Regions from separate parts of the Selenomonas sp. KH1T6 genome, predicted to be linked through region 3. Evidence: predicted binding sites of a transcription regulator. Region 3 holds the regulator's gene; each other region holds the start of a gene.
The links. Region 3 encodes HrcA, which represses chaperone genes, less so after heat shock. Its sites were predicted from a motif close to TGTTAGCACTCNNNNNNNNNGAGTGCTAACA; they were not measured.
Positions count from the first base shown of each region.

Region 1: htpG (molecular chaperone HtpG) is a predicted target of HrcA. The motif match lies at 2,617-2,647, and genes of this name have one in related genera.
Region 2: groES (co-chaperone GroES) is a predicted target of HrcA. The motif match lies at 8,932-8,962, and genes of this name have one in related genera.

Region 1 is NZ_FNWN01000007.1:118,478-128,751, reverse strand. Features, by position in the region: gene BLW59_RS06900 (Nif11 family protein) at 224-412, opposite strand; gene htpG (molecular chaperone HtpG) at 609-2,573, opposite strand; gene BLW59_RS06890 (ABC transporter permease) at 2,764-3,516, opposite strand; gene BLW59_RS06885 (ABC transporter ATP-binding protein) at 3,513-4,286, opposite strand; gene BLW59_RS06880 (MetQ/NlpA family ABC transporter substrate-binding protein) at 4,296-5,213, opposite strand; gene BLW59_RS06875 (hypothetical protein) at 5,273-6,133, opposite strand; gene BLW59_RS06870 (DUF3783 domain-containing protein) at 6,140-6,562, opposite strand; gene BLW59_RS06865 (NYN domain-containing protein) at 6,572-7,441, opposite strand; gene BLW59_RS06860 (DUF2939 domain-containing protein) at 7,474-8,517, opposite strand; gene BLW59_RS06855 (nucleotidyltransferase family protein) at 8,660-9,874, shown strand; gene BLW59_RS06850 (ATP-binding protein) at 9,888-10,274, shown strand, end outside.
Region 2 is NZ_FNWN01000039.1:4,931-15,204, forward strand. Features, by position in the region: gene rpmB (50S ribosomal protein L28) at 1-142, shown strand, start outside; gene BLW59_RS15040 (hypothetical protein) at 285-992, opposite strand; tRNA gene BLW59_RS15045 (tRNA-Leu) at 1,061-1,147, opposite strand; gene BLW59_RS15050 (type III PLP-dependent enzyme) at 1,479-2,645, shown strand; gene BLW59_RS15055 (hypothetical protein) at 2,664-2,858, shown strand; gene BLW59_RS15060 (hypothetical protein) at 3,067-3,378, shown strand; gene BLW59_RS15065 (HD-GYP domain-containing protein) at 3,441-4,565, shown strand; gene BLW59_RS15070 (NADH peroxidase) at 4,624-5,169, opposite strand; gene tsaE (tRNA (adenosine(37)-N6)-threonylcarbamoyltransferase complex ATPase subunit type 1 TsaE) at 5,477-5,953, shown strand; gene tsaB (tRNA (adenosine(37)-N6)-threonylcarbamoyltransferase complex dimerization subunit type 1 TsaB) at 5,934-6,656, shown strand; gene rimI (ribosomal protein S18-alanine N-acetyltransferase) at 6,653-7,111, shown strand; gene tsaD (tRNA (adenosine(37)-N6)-threonylcarbamoyltransferase complex transferase subunit TsaD) at 7,125-8,159, shown strand; gene BLW59_RS15095 (ANTAR domain-containing protein) at 8,192-8,785, shown strand; gene groES (co-chaperone GroES) at 9,003-9,284, shown strand; gene groL (chaperonin GroEL) at 9,315-10,274, shown strand, end outside.
Region 3 is NZ_FNWN01000004.1:146,945-157,218, reverse strand. Features, by position in the region: gene BLW59_RS04350 (autotransporter strand-loop-strand O-heptosyltransferase) at 1-286, shown strand, start outside; gene BLW59_RS04345 (hypothetical protein) at 334-3,738, shown strand; gene BLW59_RS04340 (CDC27 family protein) at 3,845-4,882, shown strand; gene hrcA (heat-inducible transcriptional repressor HrcA) at 5,100-6,134, shown strand; gene grpE (nucleotide exchange factor GrpE) at 6,167-6,799, shown strand; gene dnaK (molecular chaperone DnaK) at 6,843-8,705, shown strand; gene dnaJ (molecular chaperone DnaJ) at 8,926-10,092, shown strand; gene prmA (50S ribosomal protein L11 methyltransferase) at 10,145-10,274, shown strand, end outside.

The sequences.
Region 1 (10,274 bases), on a different contig from region 3:
AGAGCGGCTAGATGCTGTCATGGAAATCGGCCTCCTTTCTGCGAATCGTACTGTCTACAATTCGCCGGGCAACGGGAAAAGTCCTTTAAATTTATATCGAATTTTTTCCCGTGGAGGTTAAGCAGATTTTACACCCGGGAACAAAAAAGAGCCGCCCCCGTAAGGAACGACTCTTTCTCTGTCCGTTTTGCGGACGCCCCTGTGCCATGAGCCTGCACATGAATCAACATTGATGTTCCTGCTTATACTCCTCAGCGGTGAAGGGAAGGCCCAACTCTGTGCTGAAGGCTGCCAACTTTTCGGCAATCTCGTCCTCACTTCCTGCATCTGCCAACAATTCATTGACCTTCTTGACCAGCGCCTCATCAGCGTCTATCTTCTCAATGAAATTCGTTACATTTTCCTTTGCCATGATCTCATCCTCCCCGAAATCATAAAGGCACATTTTTCCAAAAATTCTCGTTATTCATTTCGTTACCCGCCCCCTCTTTCCCTGCCTGGCTGAAATATTTTCAAATGACATTTGATAACGTCATTATTCAAGTTTTGTCGACTGGCACAAAAAAGCCTTCCCCTTTGAGGGGAAGGCTATAATACTTTTTCTATACTTACTGAGCCATCAGCTTGGCCAGCTTGCCAGCGAACTCCACGGGGTTCTCGGGCAGGATGCCTTCGATGAGCAGAGCCTGGGTGTAGAGCAGGTCGCAGTAGTCCTTGAAGTCCTCCGTATCCTTGCCTGCGGCATGGAGGCTCTGGAGACGGGTGAAGAGCTCATGTTTCGGGTTGATCTCCAGGATGCGGCGGGCCTTGAACATGGGGTTGTTCATGTCCGCAAAGGTCTGCTCCATGGAGAGAGACGGGCCGGCTTCATCTGCCACCAGGCACACGGCGCTGGACTTCAGGCGGCTGGAAACCTTCACATCAGCTACCTTGTCACCCAGGGTTTCCTTGATATCCTTCATCAGGTCATCATTGGACTTGGCGATTTCCTCAGTCTCCTTCTTGACCTCCTGGGACTCGGCATCATCCAGGTCAAGATCACCCTTGCTGATGGAGTGGAAGTCCTTGCTGTCATACTGATGGATGGACTCGATGGCGAACTCATCCACGGGGTCCAGGAGGTAGAGCACCTCAATGCCCTTGTCACGCAAGAGCTCCATCTGCGGCAGATGCTCGATGGTCTCCTTATCGCGGGCAGTAGCATAGTAAATCTTCTTCTGGCTCTCAGGCATGCGCTCAACATACTCCTTGAGAGTCACCAGCTTGCCCTCCTTGGAGCTCATGAAGAGCAGCAGGTCCTTCAGCTTGTCGATGGTGTCGCTGCCGCCGTACATGCTGTTGTAGACGCCAATCTTCAGGGACTTGCCGTACTCGTTCCAGAACTTCTCATAGTCCTCGCGATGCTTCTCCAGCTTCTTGCTGAGGGACTTGAGGATATTCTTCTCCAGAGCCTTGCCGATGGTCTTGAGCTCACGGCTCTGCTGCAAGAGCTCGCGGGAGATGTTCAGGGAAAGGTCGGGAGAATCCACCAGGCCCTTCATAAAGCGCAGGTAGTCAGGCAGCAGGTCCTTGCACTTGTCCATGATGAACACGTGGCGGGAGTAGAGCTGCAGGCCCGGCTCATAGTCCGTGTGATAGAGGTTGAAGGGAGCCTTGGCGGGAATGCAGAGAAGGGCCGTGTATTCCACAGTACCCTCAGCCTTGGTGTGGAACACCTCCATGGGGTTCTCCCACTCATGGAACTGATTCTTGAAGAACTCATTGTAGTCCTCGTCCTTAAGCTCGCTCTTGCTCTTGGTCCAGAGGGGCTTCATGGAGTTCAGGGTGCGAATTTCCGTCTTTTTGATGGGCTCTGCATCCTTGATGGGCTCGCCCTTGTCGTCCTTGGGCTGCTCAGTCACCTCGAAGCTCATCTTGATGGGGTAGCGCACATAGTCGGAATACTTCTTCACCAGGTTCTGGAGCTTGTAGTTCTCAGTGAAGTTCTCCTCGGCCTCATCACCGTAGAACTCCTTCTTCAGGGTGATGGTGATGGTGGTGCCGCGCTTCTCCTTGTCGCACTCCTCGATGGTGTAATTGCCATCAGCAGTGGACTCCCAGCGCCAGCCCTGAGTCTCGCCAGCCTTGCGGGTGATGATGGTGACCTTCTCTGCCACCATGAAAGCAGAGTAGAAGCCCACGCCGAACTGGCCAATAAGCTCCTTGTCGGACAGTTCGGAGCCCTCTCCCTGGGCTTCCTTGGCCTTCTGGATCTGCTCCAGGAAAGCCTTGGTGCCGGACTGGGCAATGGTGCCGATATTGGTGATGACCTCTTCCTTGTTCATGCCCAGACCGTTGTCGGCAATGGTCAGGGTGTGGCTGTCTTTATCAGGAATGAGGAAAATCTCGTAATCCTCATCCCCTTCCAGCAGGTCGCGGTTGGTGAGGCTCTCGAAATGGAGCTTGTCAATGGCATCGGAAGCATTGGAAATCAGCTCCCGCAGGAAAATCTCATGGTTGGTATAGATGGAGTTGATCATCAAATCCAGGAGTTTCTTGGTTTCCGCTTGGAATTCATGGGTTTCTTTAGCCATGTTGCAATTACCTTCCTTTATTTTGAAATATCATTAACTAGTTTGTTAGCACTCTCATACCATGAGTGCCAGCGTACAGATAATAATATACTACGATGGCGGCTAAAAGTCAATAAGTCAAAAAATCTCCCTGGCAAGGCAGTCATGCCTGTCCAGGGAGATTTTCCTGTTGCTGAATAATTGAGCCTGCTTACTTCTGCCACCTGCAGGCTCTGGCCTCTACCATGTCAATGATGCCGAACAGGCACAGCCCTATGAGGCTCAGCACCACGATGCCTGCGTACATATCAAGGTAATTCACCCGCAGCCAGGCATCCATGATGTAGTAGCCCATGCCATACTGGGTGCCGAAGGTTTCCGTGAAGAAAAGCACGGAAATGGCGGTGGCCATGGCCACGCGGACAGCAGTGATGAACTTCGGCAGGGAAGCAGGGAAAATGACTTCTCTGAGAATCTGCCGGAACCTGGCTCCCAGGGAGTACAGGGGATAGTAAGTCTCCTCCGGGATGGCCTTGATGGCATCACGCACCGCCACGATGACCTGAAAAACAATGATGAGGAAGATCATGATGATCTTTGACATCTCCCCCACTCCTGCCAACAGCATCAGGATGGGCAACAGGGCAATCTTGGGAATCGGATAAGTGAGGTACACCAGCGGAGCCAGGTACTTATCCGCCTTGTGGAAATACCCCATGAGGCAGCCCAAAGGATAGCCGATGAGCACCGCTATGAAAAGCCCTGCTGCAATGCGCCAAAGGCTGTAGAGAGCATGGATGGCAATATCGCCGGCGAAAACACTTACCAGCCGCACAAAGACCTTTTCCGGCAGGGGCACAATGGGCTTGTGCATGAGCAGGGCAAGCACCTGCCAGAGGATAATCAGGAAGACAGCCCCCAGGAAATAGGCCAGCAGCACTCCCCGGGTTCTTCTGAAGTTCATGCGCCCTCACCTCCCCTGCCAGGAAGCTTGGACTTCAGCTTTTGCCTGAGCTGCCGCCCCAACTGGAAGAAGCGCTCATCGCTGCGGCGCAGGGGAGTCTCCCCGGTGGGATTGTCCAAAAGCTCGGCAATCTGCCCATCCTCTCCCATGACTGCAATCTGCCCCCCCAGATAGAGGGCTTCCTCCACATAGTGAGTCACCAGGATGGTAGTAATGGATTCCTGCTGCCACAGCTCCCGGAACACATCCTGCATTTCCTCCCGGGTGATGGCATCAAGGGCAGAGAAAGGCTCATCCATCAGCAGAATGTCCGGCTGCAGGAGGAACACACGGGCCAGACTCACCCTCTGCTGCTGTCCCCCGGAAAGCTCCCGGGGATAGCGGTCAAGCAAACCAGAAATTCCCAGTCTGGAAGCAAGCTCCTCAAGCTTCTTCTCGTCCTCCTGCTGCCAGAGCCCCTTGACCTTCCGCCCCAGACGGATATTCTCCGCCACCGTACGCCAGGGCAGAAGGCCGTAGCTCTGGGGCATGAAGCCGATGGTCATCTTCCGGGTGTCCAGTGGCCTGCCCCCCACGGTCACCTGGCCTTCATAATTCTTGATAAGCCCTGCCGCCACCTTCAGCAAGGTGGACTTGCCGCAGCCGGAGGGCCCTATAACAGCACAAACCGTCCCAGTTGGGACGGTAAGGCTGACATCTGACAGAACCGGCAGGTTCTCCCTATTCTTTTTATATCTGACTGTCAAATGGTCAATATTTATAGCTGACATAATTTCACATCAGTTCTTGAAAAAATCCACCACAATATCGCTATAAGTGTAGGTGTCCTTCACCAGATTCTTGGCGTTGAGCCACTTGATGCAATCCACCACATCGCTCTCCTTGGGCAGGGATGCTTCGTGATACTTGGGCAGCTTGAGAGCTTCCTTGGCCACCGGCGGGAAACCGCCCTTTTCAATCACCAGGTCCATGTACTCCTCGCGGGGAGTGTTGTTGAGATAAGCCACAGCCTTGTTGTAGGCGCGATACAGAGCCTTGATTTCGTCGCTCTTGTCCTTCACAGCCTCGCCGGTGAACATGATGACACCGGGGTTGATGCCCAGATCATCAGAGCCGGTGATCAGGCGGCAGCCGTTGTGCACGGCAATGCTGGCCATGGGCTCAGGCAGGGTAGCTGCAGAGAGCTTGCCGTTCTGGAGCATTTCCAGACGGGTGGGAATCTGGGGAATGATGACCTTGTTGATGCTTTCCCCGTCCATGCCCTCTTTGGCCAGGATCTGGTCAGTGACATATTCGATGATGGTATTGCGGGAAACAGACACATCCTTGCCAGCCAGTTCCTTCACGCTCTGGGCAGGCTCGCTGGAGCTTGCAATGAGCTTGTAGCTGCCATCGGTGAAGGAGGTGACCTTCACATCAAAGCCGCCAGACTTGGCAAAGGCCACCGCCAGCATATCGGAAACGGCACCGTCCAGGTTGCCGCTCTGGAGAGCAGAATCACGGTCCATGGCGCTCTTGTACTGCTGGATATCCACCTTGAGGCCTTCCTCGTCAAAATAGCCTTTCTCACGGGCAATGATGAAGGGCAGGGAATCCGTATCCGGCATCAGGCCGACAGCCAGCGGCTTCAATTCCTTCGCTTCCTTCTTCTCGCTTCCCTGCTGGCCGCAACCAGCAAGGAACAATGCCATAGACATAACAATTGCTGCTAACTTGAACCAATTTTTCTTCAACATCTTCACCTTCAAATTTTTATTTATCTATCACCGAGCAGCTTCTGAAGCATATCCGCCCCCTGCTGCACGTAATAAATCACCTGGTCAACGGTGCCCCGGTTCTCCTCGTAGGCGCTTTCCACCTTGCTGCGCAGCCCCTCGGCCTCCCGTTTCATGGCCTGCACATCGTCAATCCTCTGGTCCAGCTCCTCCAGCATGGACTGAGCCTGGGCAATGGACTGCTTCACAGCGGCCGCTTCATCATCCAGCTGGGCACTCTGGCGGTTGTTCTCCTCCATGGCTGCCTTGCGCTCCTGCTCCTTGCCGGTCATGCGGTCAAGGAGCCTGCCCAGTCCGGGCTTCTGCGCCTCCTCGGTCAGCTGGTCATTCCGGCCCTGCAGGTGGGCGGATTTCTCCGCCACCTCCTGACGGTGGGCTTCCAGGGCCTGCTTCTGGCGGGTGAGGCGCTCGCGCTCCTCTTTGAGGTCAGCTTCCTGCGCCTGCAGCTTCTGCTCACGGCTCAGGAGCTGCGCCTCCTGCTGCTGGCGTTCCTGTTCCTTCTCTGCCGAACGGTCCTGTGTCCAGCCCGCCAAGGCAAAGCCCAGGGTCAGTGCCACGAGGAAGCCTGCTAACAGGAGGATGAATTTCTTGCCGCCGGAAGATATGAAGCCCTTCGACTTTTCCTGTTTTTCCCTGCGCGAAAACTGGACCGGCTCGCTCTCAAGCTCCCGCACTCCTCCATAGCGTCCCCCCGGCTGACTGCCAGCCTTGGGAAAAGGAGGCTGTATTTCCTCAGTATCCCCGGTAATGGGGGGCAGAGTCTGAGTATCTTCCAGGCTCTTTTTCCCCTGGGGGCTCATGTACTGGGTCTTGTCCAAATCATTCTTATCGCTTCTTACCATAAACGCTTATTCCTTTATCTGCTTTTGAGCTTCTTTCTCCTCCTGCTCCAGCATGGCAGCGTGCTCCTTCTGCATGGTCTCGCAAAGGCGGCGCAGGGTCCAGAGAGTGTTGAAGGGTGTCACCACGGACTTGAACTTCACCGGGGGCACACCGCCCTCCTTGAGGGCAAGCAAGACCTGGTCAAGGCGCTTGTTGCGGATATTCTGCATGACCATGACCTCATGGGGAAAGACAAAGCCGTCATCGTCCCTGGCTACGGCAGCCTTGAATCCCTTGTTTCCCAAAAGGTAGCCCACCTTCTCGCGCCAGGCTTCCTCTGGCAGGACTTTGGTCCTGATATTCATGCGGTGGAGGATTTTCTGTATCTGCTCCAGTTTTCCCATATCCAGGAAACCGTAAAGCAAGACTTGCTCATTCTTGTTCGTCATGACGGCACCTCAACGCAAACCACGCATGATAAGGTAAGTCACCAGCTCATCCAGGGTAACTTCCTCCACCTGGCAGCGCTCCTCCAAGGCCTTTCTGAGGCTCTTGGGAATGCGCACGGAAAGGGCAGGCTGGCCCGGCTCTGCCTTGCCAGCAGTTTTGGCTGCCGTGTCTGCCTTAGCCTTGCTTTCCTGCGTCTTGGTCACTGCTGCCTTGGCAGTTTTTTCCTTGGCAGGCTTGTCATTGGTGGTCTTTTCCTTGGCTGCCTTCTCTTTCACGCTCTTGTCCTTAGGTGCCTTTTCCTTGCCGGGCTTTTCCTTGGCAGCCTTGGGCTGCTCCTTGGCAGCTTTGCCCTTGTCAGGCTTTTCCTGCACTTTCTTGCCCTTGGCCTTTTCCTGGACAGGCTCTGCTGTCCCCTGATTCTTCTTGTTCTTCACATCTTCCTCCGGAGGATAGACAAAAAACTCATTGTAGGCACTCCTAAGACTCTCGCTGGCCTGCTTGGTGCCTACGCCGATGATATAGGAAGGGGTATCTGCATTCAAAGCCTCAGCTATGTGCACGAAGTCCGTGTCCGTAGTGACGATGAAGAACTTCCGCACTCCTTCCTGATAGAGAATCTGGGCAGAATCATGCAGGGCAGAATCCAGTGAATTCTTGCCGAAGAAAGTCCTGCTGATCTGCCTGAAGGTGAAGCCCGGGCGGCGCATCAGCTTCTCCCAGCGCTTCTGCTCCGGGCGGGCATCCCAGTCGGACACCACAATGATGCGGCAGGGCTGGTAACGCTCCGCTTTTTCCAGAGTGAAATTAAGCATCTCAAAGGGTGAATTTTCTATATCATATAATATGGCAACTGTATCGTTGCTTGACTCCAATGTCATGTCGTTATTCCTTTATCCCAAAGTATTTTCCCTTATTCCCCTTCTGCAGGAGCACCTACCCGGCGTGCCAGGAATTTCTCCTCCTGCTCCAGGGTCTTGGCCTGCTTCAGCTGGCGGTCAGCCTCCCTGATGGTGGTGGCCTTCTTGTCCGTCATCCAGGCGGCATAGCCTGCAGCATAGGCAATGTGCAGATCGCAGATTCTCAGCCGCAGGTGATGCAAAGTCTGGGCTGCTGCAGGTACAGTCACGGCTTCCAGCTCGGTCTTGCGCTGCTGCCAGTCTGCCTTGATAGTGCCTTCCATGAAATTCTTCAAGGCCTTGCGGGTCTCATCACTGCCCAAGGTACCGCGGGAGAGCAGATTGTTGAACTGCTCCTGGGCCTGCATCATGGCAGCATCATGGCGTGAGATAATCTCTGCCGTGGTGTCCGCATACTGGATAAGCTGGGCGCGGCGGGCCTTGGTAAGGAACATCACGAATTCATGGAAATTGTTTATTTCCGTTATCCGCCAGGTGCCGTCCGGCTGTTCAGTGAACTGCACATCCAGCACGAATTCCTCATTGGCCTCCTGCTGGAAAATCCGCACCTTGGCAATGGCAGTACCGGCCTCTTTGTCCTTGGCCATGCTGTCCACCTTGCGGAAGCTGGACTCGCAAATGCCTGACTTTTCCAGTACCTGAGCCGCCTCAAAGCCCTGGCTGCTTTCCTTGGACTCCTGGGTCCAGGAACCAGTATTCACATACTGCTCCACCGCCTGCTTGAAGCTGGTGATAAGAGGAGCCTTGAGCATTTGGGTGAAGTTGCCCACGGTAAACTTGGCCTCAGTGGACAAAGGCTGCTCCGCATCCATCAAGCCTTCCATCAGGTCATCGTAAGACTTGTCCAGCAGAGCATCCATATCCACATAGCGCTCAAAAGTCTTCTGGTCATGCTCCTCCAATGCCCGCTCTATCTTCTGCAGAGCGTAATCAGGCGTCTTGGTATAGACCTGAAAATACCAATAACCACTGCCCATTGCCAACAGTACAAGCACCGCAAGCAGCAAATATAATTTCATCCGCAATGAACGTCCCACGGCGGTATCCCTCCCAAATAGAGAACATAAGTCCACGTATGTTCTAGTATAGCATAATACTGATAAATCTCAAGGTTGTGTTAGCAAGGTTTTATCTGCTAAACTAAGGAAAAACAAGAAAGGTGGCTTTTCCTTGCAAAATGTGGGCATTATCGCTGAATATAACCCCTTCCACCTGGGCCATGCCTATCAATTAAATGAAATAAGAAAGCGCTGCCCCGATGCAGGAATCATCGCCGTCATCAGCGGCAGCTTCACCCAACGGGGAGAGCCTGCCCTGCTGGACAAATGGGAGCGGGCAGAGCTGGCGGTGAAGGGAGGCTGCGACCTGGTGCTGGAACTGCCCTTTGCCTTCGCCTGCCGCAGCGCCCAGGACTTTGCCAGAGGCGGCGTGCAGCTTTTGGCAGGGCTTGGCATAGTTGACACCCTTGCCTTCGGCGCAGAAACCGGCAGGCTTGAACTGCTGGTGAAAGCCGCCGGGAGCATAGACACGCCCTCCTTCCAACAACAGCTTCATGCCAAAATCAAAGAAGGACTGGCCTACGCAGCTGCGCTGGAAGTCTTGCTGGGGCAGGAAGGCACAGGAGATTTCATCAGGGAGCCCAATAACATCCTGGCTCTTGAATACCTGCGGGCCTTGAAGGATTATCACACCCTCTCCCCCCTGCTGATCCAGCGTCGGGGAGCAGCTTATCACAGTGAAGATCTGCAAGTCCCCCTGCCAAGTGCCTCCGCCCTGCGCAGAGCTCTTTACGAAGGGAGGCTGGAGAGAGCCACAGCAGAGTCCTCCGCCCCTCCTGCCACTGCTCAGAAACTGATGGAAATTGTCAAAGAAGAGCTGCCCAACATGGCAAAGCTCTATCCCGCCCTGCAGCTTGCCCTTTTGCGGCAAAGTGACGGGGAGCTGAAAAACATCTGCGGCATGGACGAGGGACTGGAAAACCGCCTGCGGGAAGCGGCCACTGCCCACTGCTATGAAGAATTCATAAAAAAAGCAGTCAGTCGCCGCTATCCCGCCACCAGGCTGCAACGGCTGGCAATACACCTGCTGCTGAGCCTTGCCAGGGAAACTGCTGCAGCCTTTGATAAAACAGGCCCCCTTTACGCCCGCTTGTTGGCAGCAGGACCTCGCGGGAAGGAATTGTTGAAAGAGATCAAGCAGCAAAGTTCCCTGCCCCTTATTGCCAAGACCTCCCAATTCCTGAACAGCACCACCCGCAAAAAAAATCTGCAGGAGCTTTCTCCCCTGCAGCAGATGCTGTCCTTCGACACCTGGGCCACGGAACTCAGGGAACTAACCTTGCCCCGTCCCCGTCAAGTGAATGATTTCAATCGTTCACCCCTTTTTATCGACTGAAAGGAGACTTACCATGTCCTTTGATGCACATGACCTCGACCTGAATGAACTCATTATCTGCCGCAATCTCCTGAACGATGAAGTGATCAGCCATATAGCCCAGCCTGCCGACACCCCGGAGGAATTCCGCCGGGAAGCTGCCAGCTGTGCTGCCAGGCTCATCCAGCTGGCAGAAACACAGGGGATGGGGGGCAGCCTGCTGCGCACCTACCTGCTCTACCTGCTGGTGCATGAGAAGAATCTGGCAGCCCAGGCGGTGGAAGAATTCGCCAAGGAAGGACAGATAGGCGGCAGCCTGCTGAAGGCCTTTATCCATGACCTGGAGATCCTCCTGCCTCTGCTGGAACTGCCTGCCAGCACCTTCCTGGCCCTGCCCCTGCTGGACGAGTACACGCCAACC
Region 2 (10,274 bases), on a different contig from region 3:
CGTCAGCCATTCCCATCTGAAGACGAAGCGCTCCTGGAAGCCCAACATTCAGCGCGTCCGTGCTGTGGTCGAGGGTGAGGTCAAGCGTGTTAACGTCTGCACCCGTTGCCTGCGTTCAGGTAAGGTTCAGCGTGCCCTTTAATCTATGCGCATAGATTGGTAAAAGCTGATATATCATAAAAGAAGCTGCCTAGCCTTGGTGCTAGACAGCTTCTTTTATTTGTTCTGGTAGAAAGCATCCCATAATAATAAAACCTCCCCGCGTATGGGGGAGGTGGCAGGGCTTAGATATCCCAGTGCAGCATATCCGGGTTCGGGGTTGCTTTGTCAATTTCGGCCAGGATAAAGGGAGTGTTGTCGTGGGTGGCGGCAAAGGCGTGCTCCAGGGCAGCCTTGTTTCGTTCGGGAATCTCCATGGCGTGGAGGGCCATGTGCATGTAGTCCTTGGCAATGAGGGTGCCGGATCCCCGGGCGGCGGCCAGGTGGGCCTTGAAGCGGTAGCCGTAGTAGACGTAGCTGTTGTGGGGGATGGGCAGGTCCTTGTATGCTTCCAGGCGCTCGTCCACTTCAGCCTCGGCCTGCTCTGTCATCTTCATCTTGTGCATGAGGTTCCAGCGGTCAGCCCAGAGCTCGCCGCGCAGCAGGTATTTGTAGAGGAAGTCCGTGTTCTCCGCCAGCTCGATGGCCAGGTTGATATGGTTAAGGGCCTTCTCGTCCTGATTGAGGCTCTTTTCCAGGCTGCAGAGCTTCTGGAGGGCAAAGGCCTTTTCCTCAACTTCTTCAGCATTCTCCTCGTCAATCTCTTCCTCTACGATGCTGCGGAAGAGTTCCAACGCTTCCTTTTCCTTGTCAATGCCCTTCATGGCCAGGAAATGGGCCAAACGGGCTCTGGCCCGCCAGTTGTCCATGCCGCCGGTGAAGAGCGTCTCGGGGGGATGGGCGGGGGAGTCCATTACCAGATGAACGAGCTTGTGGAATTCTTCTTGAGTCATTGCAAACCTCCGTAATAAACATCAATGAAAAAGCCCCGAGGCTGAACCTCAGGGCTTGCATTTTCAAGTGGTGCCGGAAATCGGACTTGAACCGATACGTTGTTGCCAACGCCAGATTTTGAGTCTGGTGCGTCTGCCAATTCCGCCATTCCGGCAAGATAGTGACCGCTTGTGTCGCTAACGAATAAAAGTATATCATTTATTTATATGTACGTCAATATTTTTGTGAGAAAATTTTCTGGGAGAGGATTATGTGAGCCGTTGTTTACAGAGGATAGACAGGGGAATTTTCTTGTTTACAAGGGGGGCGTTATCTGCTAACATAAGGAAAGATTTTTACTGCAGAACTCCGTGAACCGAACCCGAAGGGGGAAGGTGAGCGGTTAGTTCTGCGTATACACAGGGCACTTAGCGAATGCAAGCCCATAGGGCGCAGTATGAGCTTAGTGCACCACTGTACATCATGTAAAAAGGAAGGGTTGTGTTATGTTTCGACTGACCGAACAAGAGATGAATGAATTGGCAGCGCGTATTCCTACGCCGTTTCTGGTGGCTTCACTGGACCAGGTGGAGGAGAATTATCGCTTTATGCGGAAGCATATGCCCAGGGCGGGCATCTACTATGCCATGAAGGCAAATCCCACACCGGGAATACTGAAGCGGCTGGCTTCTTTGGGCTCCTGCTTCGATGTGGCTTCTGCTGGTGAGATAAGGACGCTTCATGAGCTGGGGGTTGACGGCTCCCGCATGATTTATGCCAATCCTGTGAAAGACCAGCGCGGCCTTTTGGCGGCGGCAGAGTGCAATGTGCGCCGCATGACTTTTGATGATGAGTCTGAGATTGGAAAAATGGCTGCTGCTGTGCCGGGCGCGGATGTCTTGGTCAGGGTCAGTGTGCGTAACAATAAGGCTCTGGTGGATCTCAACACCAAATTCGGTGCTCCTTTGGCTGAGGCGCTGCCTCTGCTGCAGAAGGCCAAGGCAGCGGGGCTTAACCCCATTGGCATCTGCTTCCATGTGGGCAGCCAGTCCCTTTCTACGGCGGCTTATGAAGAGGCTTTGCTGGTGTGCAGGGGGCTCTTTGACGAGGCAAAGAGGATGGGCATGGAACTGACTGACCTGGATATAGGCGGCGGCTTCCCGGTGCCCTCTGCGGAAGGTCTTTCCGTGGATCTGGCAGCTATGATGGAGGCCATCAACAGGCAGATTGAGCGTCTCTTCCCCGATGTGGCTGTGTGGACGGAGCCAGGCCGCTATATGTGCGGCACGGCGGTGAATCTGGTGGCTTCTGTCATCGGCACCAAGTTCCGGGGGGAGAAGCCTTGGTATATCCTGGATGAAAGCATTTATGGTGCTTTCTCCGGCATTATCTATGATCACTGGACCTATCCTCTTCACTGCTTCGGCAAGGGGAAGAAGCGTCCTTCTTTCTTCGGCGGTCCCAGCTGTGATGGCATTGATGTGCTCTACAGCGATTTTGAGGCGCCTGCTTTGAAGATTGGGGACAAGGTGCTGGTGACGGAAATCGGTGCCTACTCCACAGTGAGCGCCACCCGCTTCAATGGCTTTGAGCTGGCTCCCACCATTATTTGGGAGGAGCAGAAGGAAGCTCAGGCTGCTGAGTACGAGCTGGACAATACAGAGGCTGTGTAAGGCTGAAAGCAGGATATTATGGAAAGAAACATAGAGGAAATAGAGCACATGCTCATGCATGCCCTGACAGAGGACAGTATAGCAGAGCGCATTGAGCAGGCTGTTTCCCAGCAGGAAGTTTACGACTTGATGAAGGAACTGCCTTACTTTGACCTCAGCCTGGAGGAATTCCAGGCGGGGATCATAGCTTTGCAGTCAAAAGACGCGGAATAAGAAAAATCCGTCGGGGAGCTTTTCCCTGACGGTTTTTTTTCGAGGGCCATTTGGGGCTTGAAGAGCAGTTCAAAAGCTAGCAGGAAAAAAGCCATGGATGTAGAATTATCCAAGCAAGAGTGAGTGTACGAACTTCTGTATATGACGTGATGAGGAGAGCCATCTGTGCAAACGGGAGGTGAAGCGGGCAGGGCGTCCCGCGGTTCAAATGACGATAAAGCAGATTTTCAGGTACAAGGGCAAGCATATCCTTTACAACACTGGAGAAATCCAGCAGGATGAGGAGAAGGAAGAGTCCGTGGAGGCCAAGGAAGACACGGGGCTTACTGAGGAACAGATGGACGTGGTGAAGGGCTCCATGAGCGACAACCGCATATCCGACAGCGTGAAGGATCTAGTGGCACAGGCTTCAGTTGAACCGGAACTTTCCGAGGAACAGATGAATGTGGTGAAGGGGTCTATGAGCGATAACCGCATTTCCGACAGTGTCAGGGATCTGGTGGAGAAAGCTTCTCAGTAAGGGGAGGTTCCTGCAGGGAATTTTGGCAGGGGATGTACTTTATTATATGGGAAGGAACAACTATGATAGATTTACCGCTGAAAAAATTGCGTCCCGGCATGGTGACGGCCCAGAGCATATACAATTCCAGCGGTGCCAGCTACCTTACCAAAGGCACAGAACTTACCGAGCATTATATAGACAAGCTGCGTGACCTGGGAGTCATTGGCCTGCATGTATTGAACTATTCTTCGGAAATAAAGCCAATGCCGCCGGAGGATATCCTTTCGGAAAGGACCAGGGTCATGGCCATACAGCGCGTGTGCGATGTGTTTGCCCAGATTGAGCGGACGGGGACTTTTGAGTTTGAGCCATTGGCCAAAGCTGCTTCTGCCATGGTGGCAGATATCGCCACCCGCAGCGGGAATTTGGTACAGCTGACGGATATACGCGTACACGATGAATATACCTTTGCCCATAGTGTCAATGTAGCCATGCTTTCTGGCATGCTGGGGCGTCTGGCTAATCTGCCGGAGGGGGGAGTGCAGGAGCTGACTATGGGAGGGCTGCTGCATGATCTGGGGAAAATCATCGTGCCCCCGGAAATCCTGAACAAGCGTGGCAGGCTTACGCAGAACGAGTTTGATATCATCAAGCATCACCCGGAGGCCGGTTTCAGCAAGATACGGGCTATGTCATTGCCGGATGCCCCTATACTGGGGATAGTGGCTTTGCAGCATCATGAGCATATGAATGGGAAGGGCTATCCAGGAGGGCGGCAAGGGACGGACATACATCTTTACGGGCGTATTTGCGCTATTGCAGATGTGTACGATGCTCTCACCAGCAGAAGGCCTTACAAGAAGGCATACTCTCCTGCTGTGGCTTACAATATCATGGTGAACTGCTCAGAGGGACAGTTTGATAAAAGGCTCTTGAAGCTGTTTTTCAGCAATGTGGCCATCTACCCTGTGGGGACCGTGGTGAAGACTAGCAAAGGGTACGGCATTGTGAAGAAAGTTGAGTTTGGCTTGACGGACAGGCCTACGCTTATGATGTTTGCAGACCAGTATGAGCATATTCTGCCGGAGCCGTATGAAGAACCTCTTCACGAGAGGCCGGAACATAAGATAGACTCAGTGGTGGATGATAAGGTGCTCCTGACAAGAATCAGGAACACAGGTTTTGATCCTGCATCTTTGCTGTAATTGCACGAAAATAAGGGGCACCATACGTTGGCGCCCCTTTTAGAGTGCTTGTTAATGCTTATTTGCCGAAATAACGGTCATAGAGCCCCTTGAAGCCGCAGCCATGGCGGGCTTCGTCCTTGCACATCTCATGAACCGTGTCATGGATGGCATCAAGGTTGAGCTGCTTGGCAAGGGTAGCGAGCTCCTTCTTGCCGGCGCAGGCGCCATGCTCAGCGTCGATACGCATTTCAAGGTTCTTCTTGGTGCTGTCCGTGAGGACTTCGCCAAGGAGTTCAGCGAACTTGGCAGCATGCTCAGCTTCTTCCCAGGCGTAGCGCTTATAGGCTTCGGCAACCTCAGGATAGCCTTCACGGTCAGCCTGACGGCTCATGGCAAGATACATGCCTACTTCGGAACATTCACCCGTGAAGTTCATGCGCAGGCCTTCGATGATGCGCTCATCAACACCTTTGGCCACGCCAATGCGGTGCTCATCTGCGAACACCAAATCACCGGTCTGCTCAACGAATTTGTCAGCCGGTGCCTTGCAGATGGGGCACTGAGCCGGAGGGGCATCTCCCTCATGTACGTAACCACAGACGGTGCAGACAAATTTTTTCATTTGGCATCCTCCTAAAAAATACACAGAATGACAACTTGCTCCCATATTTTGTGGCTTATCGCTACGCCACCTATTATATAATAAAGGTCAGAAAATTTCAACATAAAAATAAGCAAAAAGGCAAGTATGGGGCGGTTTTGTATAATTTTGTCTATCGACAGAATCTGAAAAAAGGCGCTATGGCTTATCGCCGAAACGCTGATTTGTGTAATTTTGTCTATCGACAAAATCTGAAATATAGCGTTATAATAGAAAATTGAATGGAGACTGATGTAACTGTCTATCAAAATAGGAGAGATAAAAAATTATGTTTACGTGTACAACCAATTCCCCTGAGGAAACTGCTGACCTAGCTGATAAACTGGGACAGAAGATCCGCGAGGGAACCGTGCTGTGCTTGGAAGGTGATTTGGGCGCAGGCAAGACCCTTTTTGTCCAGAGCCTGGCAAAGACTTTGGGCGTGGAGGGGGAAGTCACCAGCCCTACCTTCAATCTGATGAACATATATGAGGGCATCTGCCCAATCTACCATTTCGACCTCTATCGCCTGGAGACGGAAGAGGAACTGGAGGAAATCGGCTTTTATGAATATCTGGAGGAGCCGGAGGGCATCGTGGTTATTGAGTGGCCCGACAAGTTCCCCCAGTCCATGCCGGATGACTATGTGGAAGTGTCCATTGAGCGCATCAGCGAGACTGGCCGCAAGCTCACTTTTTCTTCCATTGGCGAAGAGAACAAGGAATTTTTGAAGGAGTTGGAGACCTTTGTCAATACTGGCCATTGATACAGCCACCCAGGTTTCAAGCGTGGCTGTGGCCTCAGAGGCGCGGCTTTCTGCTGAACTTACCATGCAGGCCCGCCTGACCCATTCTGAGACTTTGCTCCCACATATGGAGCAGGTGCTCAAAATGGCAAATGTGAAAAAAGAAGATTTGGATGGCATTGCCGTGAGCATTGGGCCGGGCTCCTTCACGGGGCTTCGCATCGGTCTGGCAGCGGCCAAGGCTGTCTGCTATGCCCTGAAGCTGCCTCTTATAGGTGTGCCTACCTTGGAAGCTATGGCCTGGCACTATCCTGTGCCGGGGGTGCGCATCGTGACCTTGCTGGACGCCCAGAAAGGCAATGCTTACCGCCAGAGTTTCCGCTTCCATGAGGGACGCATGGAGGCACAGGAAGAAATCACCGTTTCCGGCCTGCCTGAGGTTATCTCTTCTTGCGGGGCGATGAAGGAGCCGGTGGTGCTCTTGGGCGATGTGGTGCCCAAGAAGATTGCGGGCAAGCTGGAACTTCCCGCTAATGTCAGCCTGGCCCCTGCTCATCTGGTCATGCCCCGGGCCGCTTGTGTGGCCATGGTGGGATTGAAGAAACTGGCTGCAGGTGAAGTGGGCAATGTCATGGATATGGAGCCCGTCTATATTCGCCGCAGCGAGGCGGAGGTCCTGTGGGAGAAGCGTCATCCCGAGGCAGCGGAGGGGAGTGCCAAGTGAAGCTGACTTTCCGTGAAATGGTGCCGGATGATGCGGCAGCTGTTGAAAAGGTGGAGAAGGCCTGCTTTGCCATGCCCTGGTCCAGGGAGTCCTTCTGGCGGGAAGCCGCCAATGAGAACACCCTCTACCTGCTGGCGCTGGATGAAGAGACTCTTGCAGAGGAGCAGGTCATAGGCTATGTGGGCTGCTGGATTTCCTTTGAGGAGGCCCAGATCACCAATGTGGCAGTGTCTCCTGATTACCGGGGGAAGCACGTGGGCACGGAAATGATGGCAGAGCTGATCCGAAGGGTGAAGGAGAAAGGCGTAACTGCCCTTACCTTGGAAGTGCGGCCTTCCAATGACCCTGCGCTGGCCCTTTACAAGAATTTTGGCTTCAAGGAGGCCGGACGCCGTCCCCGCTATTATCAGGACAATGGGGAAGACGCCATCATCATGTGGAATACGAAGATTTGACATAGGAGCTTTAATGGAACAGAAAGACCAGCAGGAAATCCTGACCCTTGGCATTGAGTCCAGCTGTGACGAGACTTCGGCGGCGGTGCTCAAGGGGGGGCGGGATGTCCTTTCCAATATCATTTCCACCCAGATACCCATTCATCAGAAATTTGGAGGGGTGGTGCCGGAGATTGCTTCCCGGAAACACATTGTGAACATCATGCCTGTTATTGATGAGGCAGTCCGCGAGGCCGGAGTGGAACTTGGCGATATCGACCAGGTGGCGGTGACTTATGGCCCCGGGCTGGTGGGAGCTCTGCTGGTGGGAGTGTCGGCAGGCAAGTCTTTGGCTTATGCCCTGGATGTGCCCCTGATTGGGGTGAATCATCTGGAGGGGCATATCTTTGCCAACTTCCTTTCTGATACTGCTCTTGAGCCGCCTTTTATGGCCCTGGTGGTATCAGGGGGACATACGGCTTTGGTGGATGTGCGGGGATATAATGAGTTTCGCATGATGGGCCAGACCCGTGACGATGCGGCAGGGGAAGCCTTTGATAAGATTGCCCGGGTTATGGGGCTGCCTTATCCCGGCGGTCCCCGCATAGATGCCCTGGCCAAGGAGGGCAACCACCTGGCTATTGATTTTCCCCGCGCTTTGGAGGAAAAGGGCAATTATGAGTTCAGCTTCAGCGGCCTGAAGTCGGCGGTGCTGAACTACATCAATAGCGAGAATATGAAGGGGCATGAGCTGAACAAAGCTGACATTGCTGCTTCCTTCCAGCATTCCGTCATCGAGGTGCTGACCCACAAGGCCTTTGAGGCAGTGGCGGAAGCAGGCAGAGACACGCTGGTACTGGCAGGTGGCGTGGCCGCTAACAGCGGCCTGGAGGCAAGGCTTAGGGAAGAGGCGGGCAAGCACGGTGTGAAGTTCTCCTATCCCAGCAAGATACTTTGCACGGATAACGCCGCCATGATTGCCTGCCGTGGGTACTACCAGGCACAGGCAGGGCTTTACAGCGACCATTATCTGAACGCCGTGCCGGGACTTACCCTGACAGATAAATAAATTTAGTTTGTGAGATGATATGAAGCAGCTTTTTGGTACCAGTAAAGGACAGGGATGAATTTATGCCCCAGGGATTGCCCAGCGTTTTGTTAGTAGAGCCGGAGTACCGCTTGCGTCTCCAGTATAAGAGTATTTTCAAGAAAGCCGGTTTTGAGCTCTCGGGAGAGGCAGGGGAACCTGCCAGGGCCCTTGAGCTGGCTATAGAAAAGAAACCGGGAGCCGTGTTATTTCACCTGGGGACAGAGCCGGAAGGTACAGAAAGCCTGGCAAGGCTGGCGAAACTGGCTCCCGTCCTGGTACTGGGAAAGGCTGCTCCTGAACTGGCCTTGCTGGGCATCTACGGCTGCCTGCCCGAGGGAGCAGAGGATGAGGAAATCCTCACGTCTCTTGCCATAGCTTCTGCCAGATGGCAGGAAGCAAAAAGTCTCCGCCAAGAGGCAGAGGAACTGCGCGACCTCCTGGCCCTGCGGAAGATACTGGATCAGGCCAAGAGCATCCTTATGAAAAAGCATCATATGAGCGAACAGGAGGCTCACCGCCGTATCCAGCGTTATGCCATGTACAAGCGGCTGACGGTGAAATCCGTGGCTGAGGCCATCATCAAAGCCACGGGTGGCAAAGTGTGAGACCTGCACCTGTGGCTTTGCTTGCGTTGATATGATTTGAAAAGCATTCGACCCCGATTTTAGGAGGGGACGGATGCTTTGTTTTTTTGACTTTTTTAATTTTATTTATTGACTTTTTGATGTTCAAGCGTTATCATAATACCTGTGATTAGCACTCGACGTGAGTGAGTGCTAATAGATTGAATCTTGTATATTTCTATATGGGAGGAAGATAAATATGATTAAGCCATTGGGCGAAAGAGTTGTCATTGAAGTTTCCGAGGGCGATGTCAAGACTGCTAGCGGCATTGTGTTGCCGGACACTGCCAAAGAGAAGCCCCAGAAGGGCAAGGTTGTGGCTGTAGGCGCAGGCAAGCTTCTGGACAATGGCCAGCGCGCTGAGATGGAAGTCAAGGTTGGCGACGACATCCTCTTCTCTAAATATTCCGGGACTGAGGTCAAGGTTGATGACAAGGATTACCTGGTCATCCGCGAAAGCGACATCCTGGCTGTTCTCTAATTGAATCAAAACCTTTTGGAGGTAATATAAATGGCAAAGCAGATTTTGTTTGACGAAGAAGCACGCCGTGCTCTTGGCCGCGGCGTTGACGCACTGGCTAACGCTGTGAAGGTCACCCTTGGACCCAAGGGCCGCAACGTAGTGTTGGACAAGAAGTTTGGCGCTCCCACCATCACCAATGATGGCGTGACCATTGCCCGTGACATCGAGCTGGAAGATCCCTTTGAGAACATGGGCGCCCAGCTGGTAAAGGAAGTTGCTACCAAGACCAACGATATCGCTGGTGACGGTACCACTACTGCAACCCTGCTGGCACAGGCTATGATTCATGAGGGCATGCGCAACGTGGTTGCCGGTGCCAACCCCATGATCGTGAAGAAGGGCATCGAGAAGGCTGTGAAGGCTCTGGTAGAGGAAATCCAGACCAAGGCTAAGCCCATTGAGAGCAAGGCTGCTACCGCACAGGTTGCTACCATCTCCTCCGCTGATGAGGAAGTTGGCCAGCTGATTGCTGATGCCATGGAGAAAGTGGGCCAGGACGGCGTCATCACCGTTGAGGAGTCCAAGTCCATGGATACCAACCTGAAAGTGGTAGAGGGCATGCAGTTCGACCGTGGCTACATCTCTCCGTACATGGTTACCGATACGGACAAGATGGAAGCTGTCCTGGATGATCCTTACATCCTCATCACCGACCGCAAGATTTCCGCTATCGCTGATATCCTGCCCATCCTGGAGCAGGTTGTGAAGCAGGGCAAGCAGCTCATGGTCATTTCTGAGGACCTTGATGGCGAGGCTCTCGCTACTATCGTGGTGAACAAGCTCCGCGGCACCTTCAAGGCTCTGGCTGTGAAGGCTCCGGGCTTCGGCGACCGCCGCAAGGCTATGCTGGAGGATATCGCTATCCTTACCGGCGGCCAGGTCATCAGCGAGGAGCTGGGCCGCAAGCTGGACAGCGTGACTCTCGAAGACCTCGGTCGTGCCAACCAG
Region 3 (10,274 bases):
GGATATGTTCATCTGCGTTTCCAGCGGCCTGGGTTGGCTGGCTCATGCAGCCGGATGTCCGGTGGTGCTGGTAAGCGGCCTCACCCTTGCCTATACGGAATTCTATACGCCCTACAGGGTCAGCAATCCCCATGTGTGTCGGGGCTGCTATAATGACTCGCGCATACCTTGGGACGCGAGGCTCTGCCCAATCTATGGCGGTACTGAGCGTGAACTGGAATGCTCCAAGAGCATTACGGCAGCACAGGTCATTGAGGCAATCGAGCGTTTGCGGCGGGACAGATAAGGTAATAGGATGAGAAAAACATTATGGAATACTGGAGGGCAGGGCAAATGCAGAAGATTTCCGGCTACAAAGAAATATATAGGGCCTATGAGAAGCTGAAGCAACTGATGGAGGCCATACGTCTGCTGGAGGCGGTGGAGTTGGCAGATGCTCTGCAGACTAGCGGCACTCGTGATAAAAATATCTGGTGGGCTATGCTGGCGGCATATATTGATGGAGGAGAGGCGGAGAAGGCTTTGGAAGCGGCCCGGAAGTATGGGCAGCTCTTCGGCAGGGATGGTGTTGGCCTGTTCCTGCTGGGCCGCGCTAAAATGATGAATGATGACTGGGGCGGGGCAGAGCAGTGCTTCCTGGAGGCCTTGCAGATGGATATGCCGGACTGGTACCGGGGGGCGACTCACAGCATTTACGCGACCCTTTGCCGCAAGCTCGGTAGGGCGGAGCAGGCGGCGGAGCATTACCGGGAGTCTGGTCGTTTCAAGACGATGACGACGGGCAAGTTATCCGAGTATAGCAATTATTTGTTCAACCTGCATTATCAGGCCAAGCCACAGGAATTCATGCTGGCAGCGGCACAGGGGTATGGGCAGCTGTTGTCTGATTTTCCACGGTATAGCCATGCAAAGCCTTATTGGCATAAGAAACTGAGGCTGGGTTATCTGTCTCCCGATCTTTGTTTTCATGTAGTGGCTTTTTTTTGTTATGGGATGCTGAAAGATTACGACAGGCAATCCGTTGAGGTCTATTGTTATACGAACTGCGATGAGGATGCAGCCAGTGCGGAGTTCAAGGCGGCAGTTACTGTATGGCATAACGTTAAAGGGTTGAGTATTCAGGAGGTAGCCGGGCTTGTATATAAGGATCAGATAGATATTCTTGTGGATCTGGCTGGTCATACAGCTGAAACGCTTTTGCCGGCGATGGCGCATAAGCCTGCGCCCGTGCAGGTCTCAGGTATCGGCTATTTTGATACCACTGGCCTTGAGGCAGTGGACTATTTTTTGGCTGATTCCTATATAGATCCCGTGGTGGCAGAAGGGGGAAATGACAGGTATTTCACGGAACGCTTGCTACGCTTGCCACGCAGCCATTTCTGCTATATGTGGCATGACAGGCCGGGGCCGGTGTCCGGGGCGCCTTGTCTCAGGAAGGGTTATGTCACTTTCGGCAGTCTGAACAATGCTGCCAAGCTTTCGGACAGAATCCTGGGCCTTTGGGCAGAAATCCTGCGCCGGGTGCCGGATAGCCGCCTATGGCTCCGGGCGGAGATTTTTGGCAATGACTACGGGCGGCAGGAGATGGAGAAACGCCTGCAGGCGGCAGGTATTGACCTTGCCCGTGTGGATGCTCATTCCCTATCGCCCCATTATCTTGAGGATTACCGGGAGATAGATATAGCGCTGGATACCTGGCCCTATCCCGGGGGCGGCACTACCTGCGATGCCCTCTATATGGGGGTGCCGGTGGTGACGCTGGTGGGTGAACGGCATAATGCCCGCTTCGGCTATAGCCTGCTGATGAATGTGGGCTTTGCTGAGGGATGCGCGGCCACTGCGGAGGAGTATGTGGGGAAGGCGGTGGCGTTGGCAGGTGAGGCGGAAAAGCTTGACTTGTTGCATTTGACATTGCGCCGCCGCATGCGCGTATCGCCGCTGATGGACTCGGCGGCCTATCTTGGCGAGCTGGAGCTCATATGGCAGAAAATCTATCTGGATTATGAGCGGGAGGTTTTGTCAGAGCAGGAACTGGCGGCACGGCGCGGAGAATGGCTGCATAAGCTGGATGAGGCCTATCAAAAGGAGGATTGGGCGGAGACAGCGCGGCTGGCAGCGCGGTTGAAGGCGGATAAGGCAGCTGCCGCTGATGCCTGGCGGCTGGCAGGCATTGCTTATTACAAGCTGGGAGACTGGGGAAGGGCGGCCTGGCACTTGCGGCAGGCTGCCAGGCACGATGTGGAACATGATGCGGAATGCTGGCGGTTATGTGCTTTGGCAGAAAACGAACGCAGTCATTATTTATCAGCCTATAAGGCGATGAGCCAGGCTCGTGCTTGCCTGGATAGAGAAGAGGGGACCTCTGCTGAGGCCAATGCTTTTCGTGCCGATGTGCTGGCCAAGGGCAGCCAGCTGGCAGTGGAACTGGGCTTGACGGAGGAGGCAGTGGCGGGCTACCGCACAGCAGCGGCCTGTGCGACAACCATATCAGATCGTTTGGGGCTGTATAGCTCGTCCTTGCTGGCCCGGCATGCCCTGCCCTGGGAACGGGAGAGCCTGCTGGCAGCTCATAGGGGTTACGCAGCCTTGGTGGATGAACTGGGCATAAAACAGTACAAGGAATGGCCTGAGTCGCGTCTGGCCCAAGGGCAGGCAGACCCGCTGCGGGTGGGGCTGATTTCGCCTGATTTCCGCCAGCATGTAATGTTTTACTTCTACTATCAGCTCTTGGCAGGGCATGACAGGAAAAAATGGGAGGTTTACGCCTACAGCCTGGGAGAGATCCATGATTGGTACACGGAGCAGGTGGAGCATTTTGCTGCAGTATTCCGTGATATGCACGGGCAGGAGTTGCAGGATATTGCGGCGCAGATTCGTGCGGACGGCATTGATGTCCTTGTAGACCTGGCAGGACACAGCGCAGGCAGCGGTTTGCCTGTGCTGGCTTTCCGTCCTGCACCTGTGCAGGTATCGGGACTTGGCTATATGGCAACCACCGGCCTGACGCAGGTGGTTGCTTTCCTGTCAGATAGGTGGGCCGATCCGCCTGAGCGGGAGCCTGAGCTGGTGGAGCAGCCTCTGTATCTGACGAGTCAGTTCTGCTATACGGGGCGCAGCGATGTGCCGGAACCGGGAGGAGCACCCTGCCTTGCCAAGGGATATATCACCTTTGGGTGTTTTAATCAGTACTGCAAGATTACGGATGAGATGCTGCAATTGTGGCGAGAGCTGCTGCTTAAAGTGCCACGGTCACGCCTGCTGCTCAAAAACCGTTCTTTTAGGGACGATGAGACTGTGCTATTGGTGCAGGAGCGTCTGTGCCGACTGGGACTGCCCTTGGGGAGGGTGGAGCTGGAGGCTGACAGCTCCGATTATATGACGCGCTACCTGGAGGTGGATATTGCCCTGGACACCTATCCCTATACGGGGGGCGGCACCACCTGTGATGCTCTCTACATGGGGGTGCCGGTAATCTCTCTTTACGGGGAGCGGCGGGGTTCGCGCTTCGGTCTCTCCATTTTGCAAAATGCCGGGCTGGGAGAACTTGCTTGTGCTGATGCGGAGGCATATGAAGCAAAAGCCTTGGCTTTAGCCAGGGATACGGGCTTGTTGGACGCACTGCACAAGAATCTGCGGCCAATGCTCTTGTCATCTTCTTTGATGGATACGCAGAATTACATACGGGAACTGGAGGCAGGTTTCCGGAAGCTGGCAGGTGAGCTGGCTGTCCGGAGATGAGAGCATGGCGTTTCAGGCAGGAATTTTGCTTTAGGGGGCGAATGTAAGGGAGAAAAAGCAACAGTTAATGTAGTTAACTCTTAAAATTTTCGAGGAGGAGGTCCCTATGAGCAGGAGCAGCAAGAAGATACATAAGAAGCAGGAAGCCAGGTCGCAGGCAGAGAAGGCTGTGCGGGCTGGGGCACTGCGAGAGAAGATGGAGCAGCAGGTCGAGGCGGAGCAGTACGCGGAGGCGCTGACCACGCTGGTGGAACTCGTCGAGGGCAAGTCCTATGAAGCGAATGATTTTTACCTGGCATCCTATTGCTATTTCATGGTGGGGGACTATGAAAGAGCTATCAAATGGGTTGATAATACCTTGGGGATGGCTCCTGGGCATGTGGCGGCCCAGATACTCCTGAGCCGTTTGTGCATTCTGGAGGATCAGACGGAAAAGGCGCTGGCCGTACTGGATAATATGCTCTCCATCAGTCGCAGCCTTCTTACCCAGGAGCAGCAGGAAGAACTGGCGGATATACTGGAATACTATGGCCGCGAAGATCCTGAGCATATAGAGAAGGATTATCCTGCCATTTCCGCTTTCCTGAAGGAAGAACTGACAGGGAGGATTGACGTGTCTGCGCCGGTGCAACCTGCGCCGCCTCAACCGGAAGCTACCGCGAATTTCATGCCTGATACTGCCCCGGCAGAGCAGTCCGGAGGAAGTGCTTTGGCGGCATTGCAGAAATTGAAGAGCAGGCTGCATTCATCACTGCCGGAGCAGGATGAGGCAGTGCCGCCTGTGCAGCAGACACGACCAGAGCAGGTGGTTCCGGAGGTGTCGGAGACAGAGCAAGTGCAGCCGACACCTGCCCAGAGCAGTGCAGAAATCAGGGCAAAACTGGAGGATATTGCCGGAAGGCCGGTGGGCTTGGCGGTGAAAGTGCGTCTGTACAATACCTTTGCAGGTGCGTATTTCTTTAAACGCGATTATGTGTCAGCCCAGGCTTTCCTGGATGCAGCCGCAGGCATTGATCCCTTGGATGCGGAGACCCTGCGCAACCTGGCCATGCTGGCCCATGAACAGGGGCAGCAGGAGCAGGCACTGGTTTATGCCTCGAAAATGCCCCAGACGGATTTCGTGCTGCTAGCGGCGTTGCGCTGAGTGATTCTATAAATGATATTGTCTGCCTCGTTGAAAGATTGAGGGGAAGATTTTGCTGTCGGCAAAATTGGAACCATGGTCTTTCAACGAGGTTTTTTGTTTTTGACTTTTTGATTTTTCTATTGACTTTTTGTTTTATGCGGTGTATATTCTTATTAGATTCAATTTAGCACTCATTTAATGAGAGTGCTAACAGGACCCGGCGGGGAGGTGAGGGGTGCCAATGGAACTGGATGCACGCAAGCAAAAAGTGCTGAAGGCCATTATTGATGATTACATCGAATCGGCTGAACCGGTTGGTTCCCGTACCCTTGCCCGCAAGCATGATTTGGGGGTTAGCCCCGCCACCATCCGCAATGAGATGGCGGATTTGGAGATGCTGGGTTACCTGGAGCATCTGCACACGTCTTCGGGGCGGGTGCCCTCATCCAAGGGATACCGCTTCTATGTGAATGGGCTGATTCCGCCGAAGCCGGTCAGCGATGAGGAAAAGAAACTCATCAACGACTGGTATCAGGCAAGGGTTCGTCGCATTGACGAGGTGTTCCAGGAGACTGCCAGGATTATTTCCAAGGTGACGAAGAACGTCTCCTTGGTGCTGGCACCTCAGCTGACCCAGGCCAGGTTCCGGGTGCTGCAGTTCCTGCCCCTGGATGACAGGCGGGTCATTACGGTGCTGATGACGGATGCAGGCTTTGTGGAGAATAAGATCGTGGATATGCCGGATGGCGCTACTTTCGAAGATTTCCAGCGCATGGCTGCCGTCATCAACAAGAATCTGGCGGGCAAGTCTCTTTCTGCCATCTCTCCTGACAGGCTGCTGCCTATCCGGGATGAGATTGGGGACGAGGGCTTGTACGAATCTGCCCTTGAAGTGGTGAATCGGGCGCTGGACTCCGGCAAGCAGGAAAGGCTTTATCTGGGAGGCACTACCCAGATGCTGACCCAGCCGGAGTTCCACGATGTGGAGAAGGTCAAGCACACTTTGATGATGCTTGAGGAGGAGGAACTTATCAAGGATATCCTCCACGCCCACATGGGAGACGGCCTGGAGGTCACCATCGGCCAGGAAAATGAGGATTCCCACATGAAGGACAGCAGCATCATCACGGCTACGTATCATCTGAACGGGGAGCTTCTGGGCACTATCGCGGTGCTGGGACCTACCCGCATGGAGTACGCCAAGGCCATGAGCCTGCTGGAATATATGAATGACAATCTTACCGAGGTCATCAGAAAGTACAACTGGTGAAGCGGTACAGATGACCATAAGGGGTGAGTGAATTGCCATCATTTATCAAAGATGAATTAAAGAAAAAAGATGAGCAGAAGCTGGCGGACATGCAGGAGGAAATCAAGCGTGCTGTAGGCAAGGAGGCGGAGGGAGAAGCTGAAGAGGCTCCTACTGCCGAAGAAAATGCCGAGGCTGAAGCTCAGGCAGAACCTCAGGAAGAGGTTGCTATTGCCAAGGCTGAGCTTGAAAAGCTGCAGGCGGCTGTGCAGGAAAAGGAAGAGCGTGCTCTTCGCCTGCAGGCTGATTTCGAGAATTTCCGCCGCCGCACCGCCAGGGAAAAGGAAGAGCTTTCTGCAGTGGTGACTCAGGGCATCCTGAAGGATATGCTTCCTCTTCTGGATAACTTCGAGCGGGCCATGGCTGCTGAGGCCAAGGACATTGATTCCTTCAAGCAGGGCGTGGAGATGATCTTCAAGCAGTTTGGGGAAGTCCTGGTGAAGAACGGCCTTGAGCATATTGAGGTGGAGGGTGCTAAATTCGACCCCAACTTCCACCAGGCAGTTATGCGGGTGGAGAACCCGGAGCTGGAGGATGAGACCATTGCCCAAGAGCTCCAGAAGGGCTACATGGTGAAAGGCCGCGTGATTCGCCCCAGCATGGTGCAGGTTGTAGCGAACAGCTAAATATTTTGTTAATGATTTAGTTTACACATATAGGAGGATTATCATGTCAAAGGTTATTGGTATTGACTTAGGTACTACGAACTCCGTCGTCTCCGTCATGGAAGGCGGCGAGCCTACTGTTATCACGAACCCCGAGGGCAGCCGCATCACCCCGTCTGTGGTGGGCTTCACCAAGGACGGCCAGCGTCTGGTGGGCCAGCTGGCCAAGCGCCAGGCTGTGTCCAATCCGGACCGCACCATTGCTTCCATCAAGCGCCACATGGGCGAGAGCGACTACAAGGTCAGCATTGATGGCAAGGATTACACTCCTCAGGAGATTTCCGCTATGGTGCTCCAGAAGCTGAAGGCTGATGCCGAGGCTTATCTGGGCGAGACCGTAACCCAGGCTGTCATCACGGTGCCGGCTTACTTCAACGACAGCCAGCGCCAGGCTACCAAGGACGCAGGCCGCATCGCAGGTCTGGAGGTCCTCCGCATCATCAACGAGCCGACTGCAGCTGCTCTGGCTTACGGCCTGGACAAGGATGAGGACGAGACTGTGCTGGTCTTCGACCTGGGCGGCGGTACCTTCGATGTGTCCATCCTGGAGCTCTCCGGCGGCACCTTCGAGGTTCTGGCTACCAACGGTGATACCCACCTGGGCGGCGATGACTTCGACAAGGCTGTCATGGACTGGATGGTTGAGGAGTTCAAGAAAGAGAACGGCATCGACCTTTCTCAGGACAAGATGAGCGCCCAGCGCCTCATTGAGGCTGCTGAGAAGGCCAAGATCGAGCTTTCCAGCATGACCCAGACCAACATCAACCTGCCCTTCATCACGGCAGATGCCTCCGGCCCGAAGCATCTGGACCTGACCCTTTCCCGTGCCAAGTTCGATGAACTGACCCGCGACCTGGTAGAGCGCACCATGGAGCCTACTCACAAGGCTATGGCAGATGCTGACCTCTCCGGCAGCGACATCAACAAGATCATCCTGGTGGGCGGTTCTTCCCGTATCCCCGCTGTGCAGGATGCTATCCGCAAGATCCTGAACAAGGAGCCTTCCAAGGGTGTGAACCCGGATGAGTGCGTGTCCGTGGGTGCTGCTATCCAGGGCGGCGTGCTGGTAGGTGAGGTCAAGGACGTGCTCCTGCTGGATGTCACTCCGCTGTCCCTGGGTATCGAGACTCTGGGCGGTGTCTGCACCAAGCTTATCGAGCGCAACACCACCATCCCGACCCACAAGAGCCAGGTGTTCTCCACCGCTGCTGACAACCAGCCCTCTGTTGACATCCATGTGCTCCAGGGCGAGCGTGAGATGGCTGCAGGCAACAAGACCCTGGGACGCTTTGAGCTCTCCGATATTCCTCCCGCACCCCGCGGCGTGCCCCGCATCGAGGTTTCCTTCGATATCGATGCCAACGGCATTGTGCATGTATCCGCCAAGGATCTGGGCACGGGCAAGGAGCAGAAAATCACCATCCAGTCCGATGGCGGCATGAGCAAGGAAGACATCGACCGCATGGTGAAGGAAGCTGAGGCTCACGCAGCTGAGGATAAGAAGCAGAAAGAGGCTGTGGACACCAAGAACACCGCTGAGCAGATGGTTTATCAGGCTGAGAAGACCATCAAGGATCTGGGCGACAAGGCCGATCAGGGCAAGGTGAAGGAAGTCCAGGCAGCCTGCGAGAAGGTGAAGGAAGCTCTGAAGGGCACCGACACTGAGGCCATCAAGAAGGCTACTGAGGAGCTCCAGAAGCCCCTCTATGAGCTCTCCGCTGCCGCTTACCAGCAGGCTCAGGCCGCAGGCGCTCAGGGTGCTCCCGGCGCTGATGCAGGTGCTGCAGGCGCAGCCGGTGCCCAGCAGCAGGCCAAGGCTGATGATGATGTAGTGGACGCTGAGTTCACCGAGAGTGACAAGAAGTAAATAGTCTGATATTCAGATAAATGAGGTATGGAGGTGGTTCCCACCTCCATTTCTCTTTATCTTGCCTGCCCTGCGAAGCGGGGAAGGGGGACCGCCGAAGGCGGTGGAAGGGGCGATTCGAAGTCGAAATGCGACTCATAGCTTCCTTTTCTACTTGCCAGATACGGCATCAGCATATATTATATAGATTGGCTCAAGCTATATGTAAGGATGGTGCAACGTGAGCGAGAAACGCGATTATTATGAGGTGCTGGGCATTCAGAAAGGCGCCTCTGAGGCTGAGATCAAGAAAGCCTATAAAAAGATGGCCCGCAAATATCATCCGGACCTGAATCAGGATGATCCCAAGGCCGCCGAGGAGAAAATGAAGGAGGTCAACGAGGCCTATGATGTGCTGAAGGACCCCCAGAAGAAATCTGCCTATGACCAGTTCGGTCATTCAGCCTTCGAGGGCGGCGGCGCTGGTGCCGGCGGTTTCGGTGGCTTTGGTGGTTTCGGCGGCTTTGGCGGCGGTGGTTTTTCTGGCGGCGGCAGTGGTTTTGAAGATATCTTCGATGCTTTCTTCGGAGGCGGCGGCAGGCGTTCACGCCAGCCCGGTCCGGAGCGTGGGGCAGATCTGCGCTATGACCTGGAGCTTACCTTTGAAGAGGCGGCCTTCGGCAAGGAAGTGGAGATTTCCGTGCCCCGCACCGAGGAGTGCAGTGAGTGCCACGGCACCGGCGCTGCTGCCGGTACCTCTCCTGAGACTTGTCCAGACTGCCATGGCACAGGCCAGCAGCAGGTGGTGCACAATACCCCCCTGGGCCGCATGATGAGCAGCCGCACCTGCGGACGCTGCGGCGGCACGGGCAAGATCATCAAGAAGAAGTGCCATGCCTGCGGCGGCACAGGCCATATCAAGAAACAGCGCACCGTCAAGGGCAAGGTGCCCGCTGGTGTGGACCAGGGCTCCAGAGTGCGCCTCTCCGGCCAGGGCGAGGCTGGCGTGCGCGGTGGCGGATACGGCGACCTCTATCTCTACATCTTCATCAAGCCCCACAAGTTCTTCAACCGTCAGGGCTCAGATGTCATTGTGGAGGTGCCCATCAGCTTCGTGCAGGCGGCTTTGGGTGATACGGTGCAGGTGCCTACTCTGGACGGTCCTGTGGACCTCAAGATTCCCGCCGGCATCCAGAGCGGCAAAGTGTTGCGCATGAAGAATCGCGGCATCCCCTTCCTGCGTGGTACGGGCCGCGGTGATCAGCATGTGCGCATCAAGGTCCTCACTCCCCAGAATCTTTCCGACAAGCAGAAAGAACTGCTGAAGGAATTTGCCGAGCAGGGCGGGGACAAGGTGAACCCGGAGCAGAAGAGCTTCAAGGAGAAGCTGAAGGATTTGTTTAACTGATAATGTTGGCTCCCCCGACTGGGGAGCCGTTTTTTTAGGAAGGAGCATTTTCATGGAGTGGTCCGAGGTCAGCATCCGTACCTCCCACGAGGCAACGGACGTAGTGGCGGAGATTTTCCACGATATCGGCGCCTCCGGGGTGGTTATCGAAGACCCGGCTTTGGTGAACGATTACATACAGG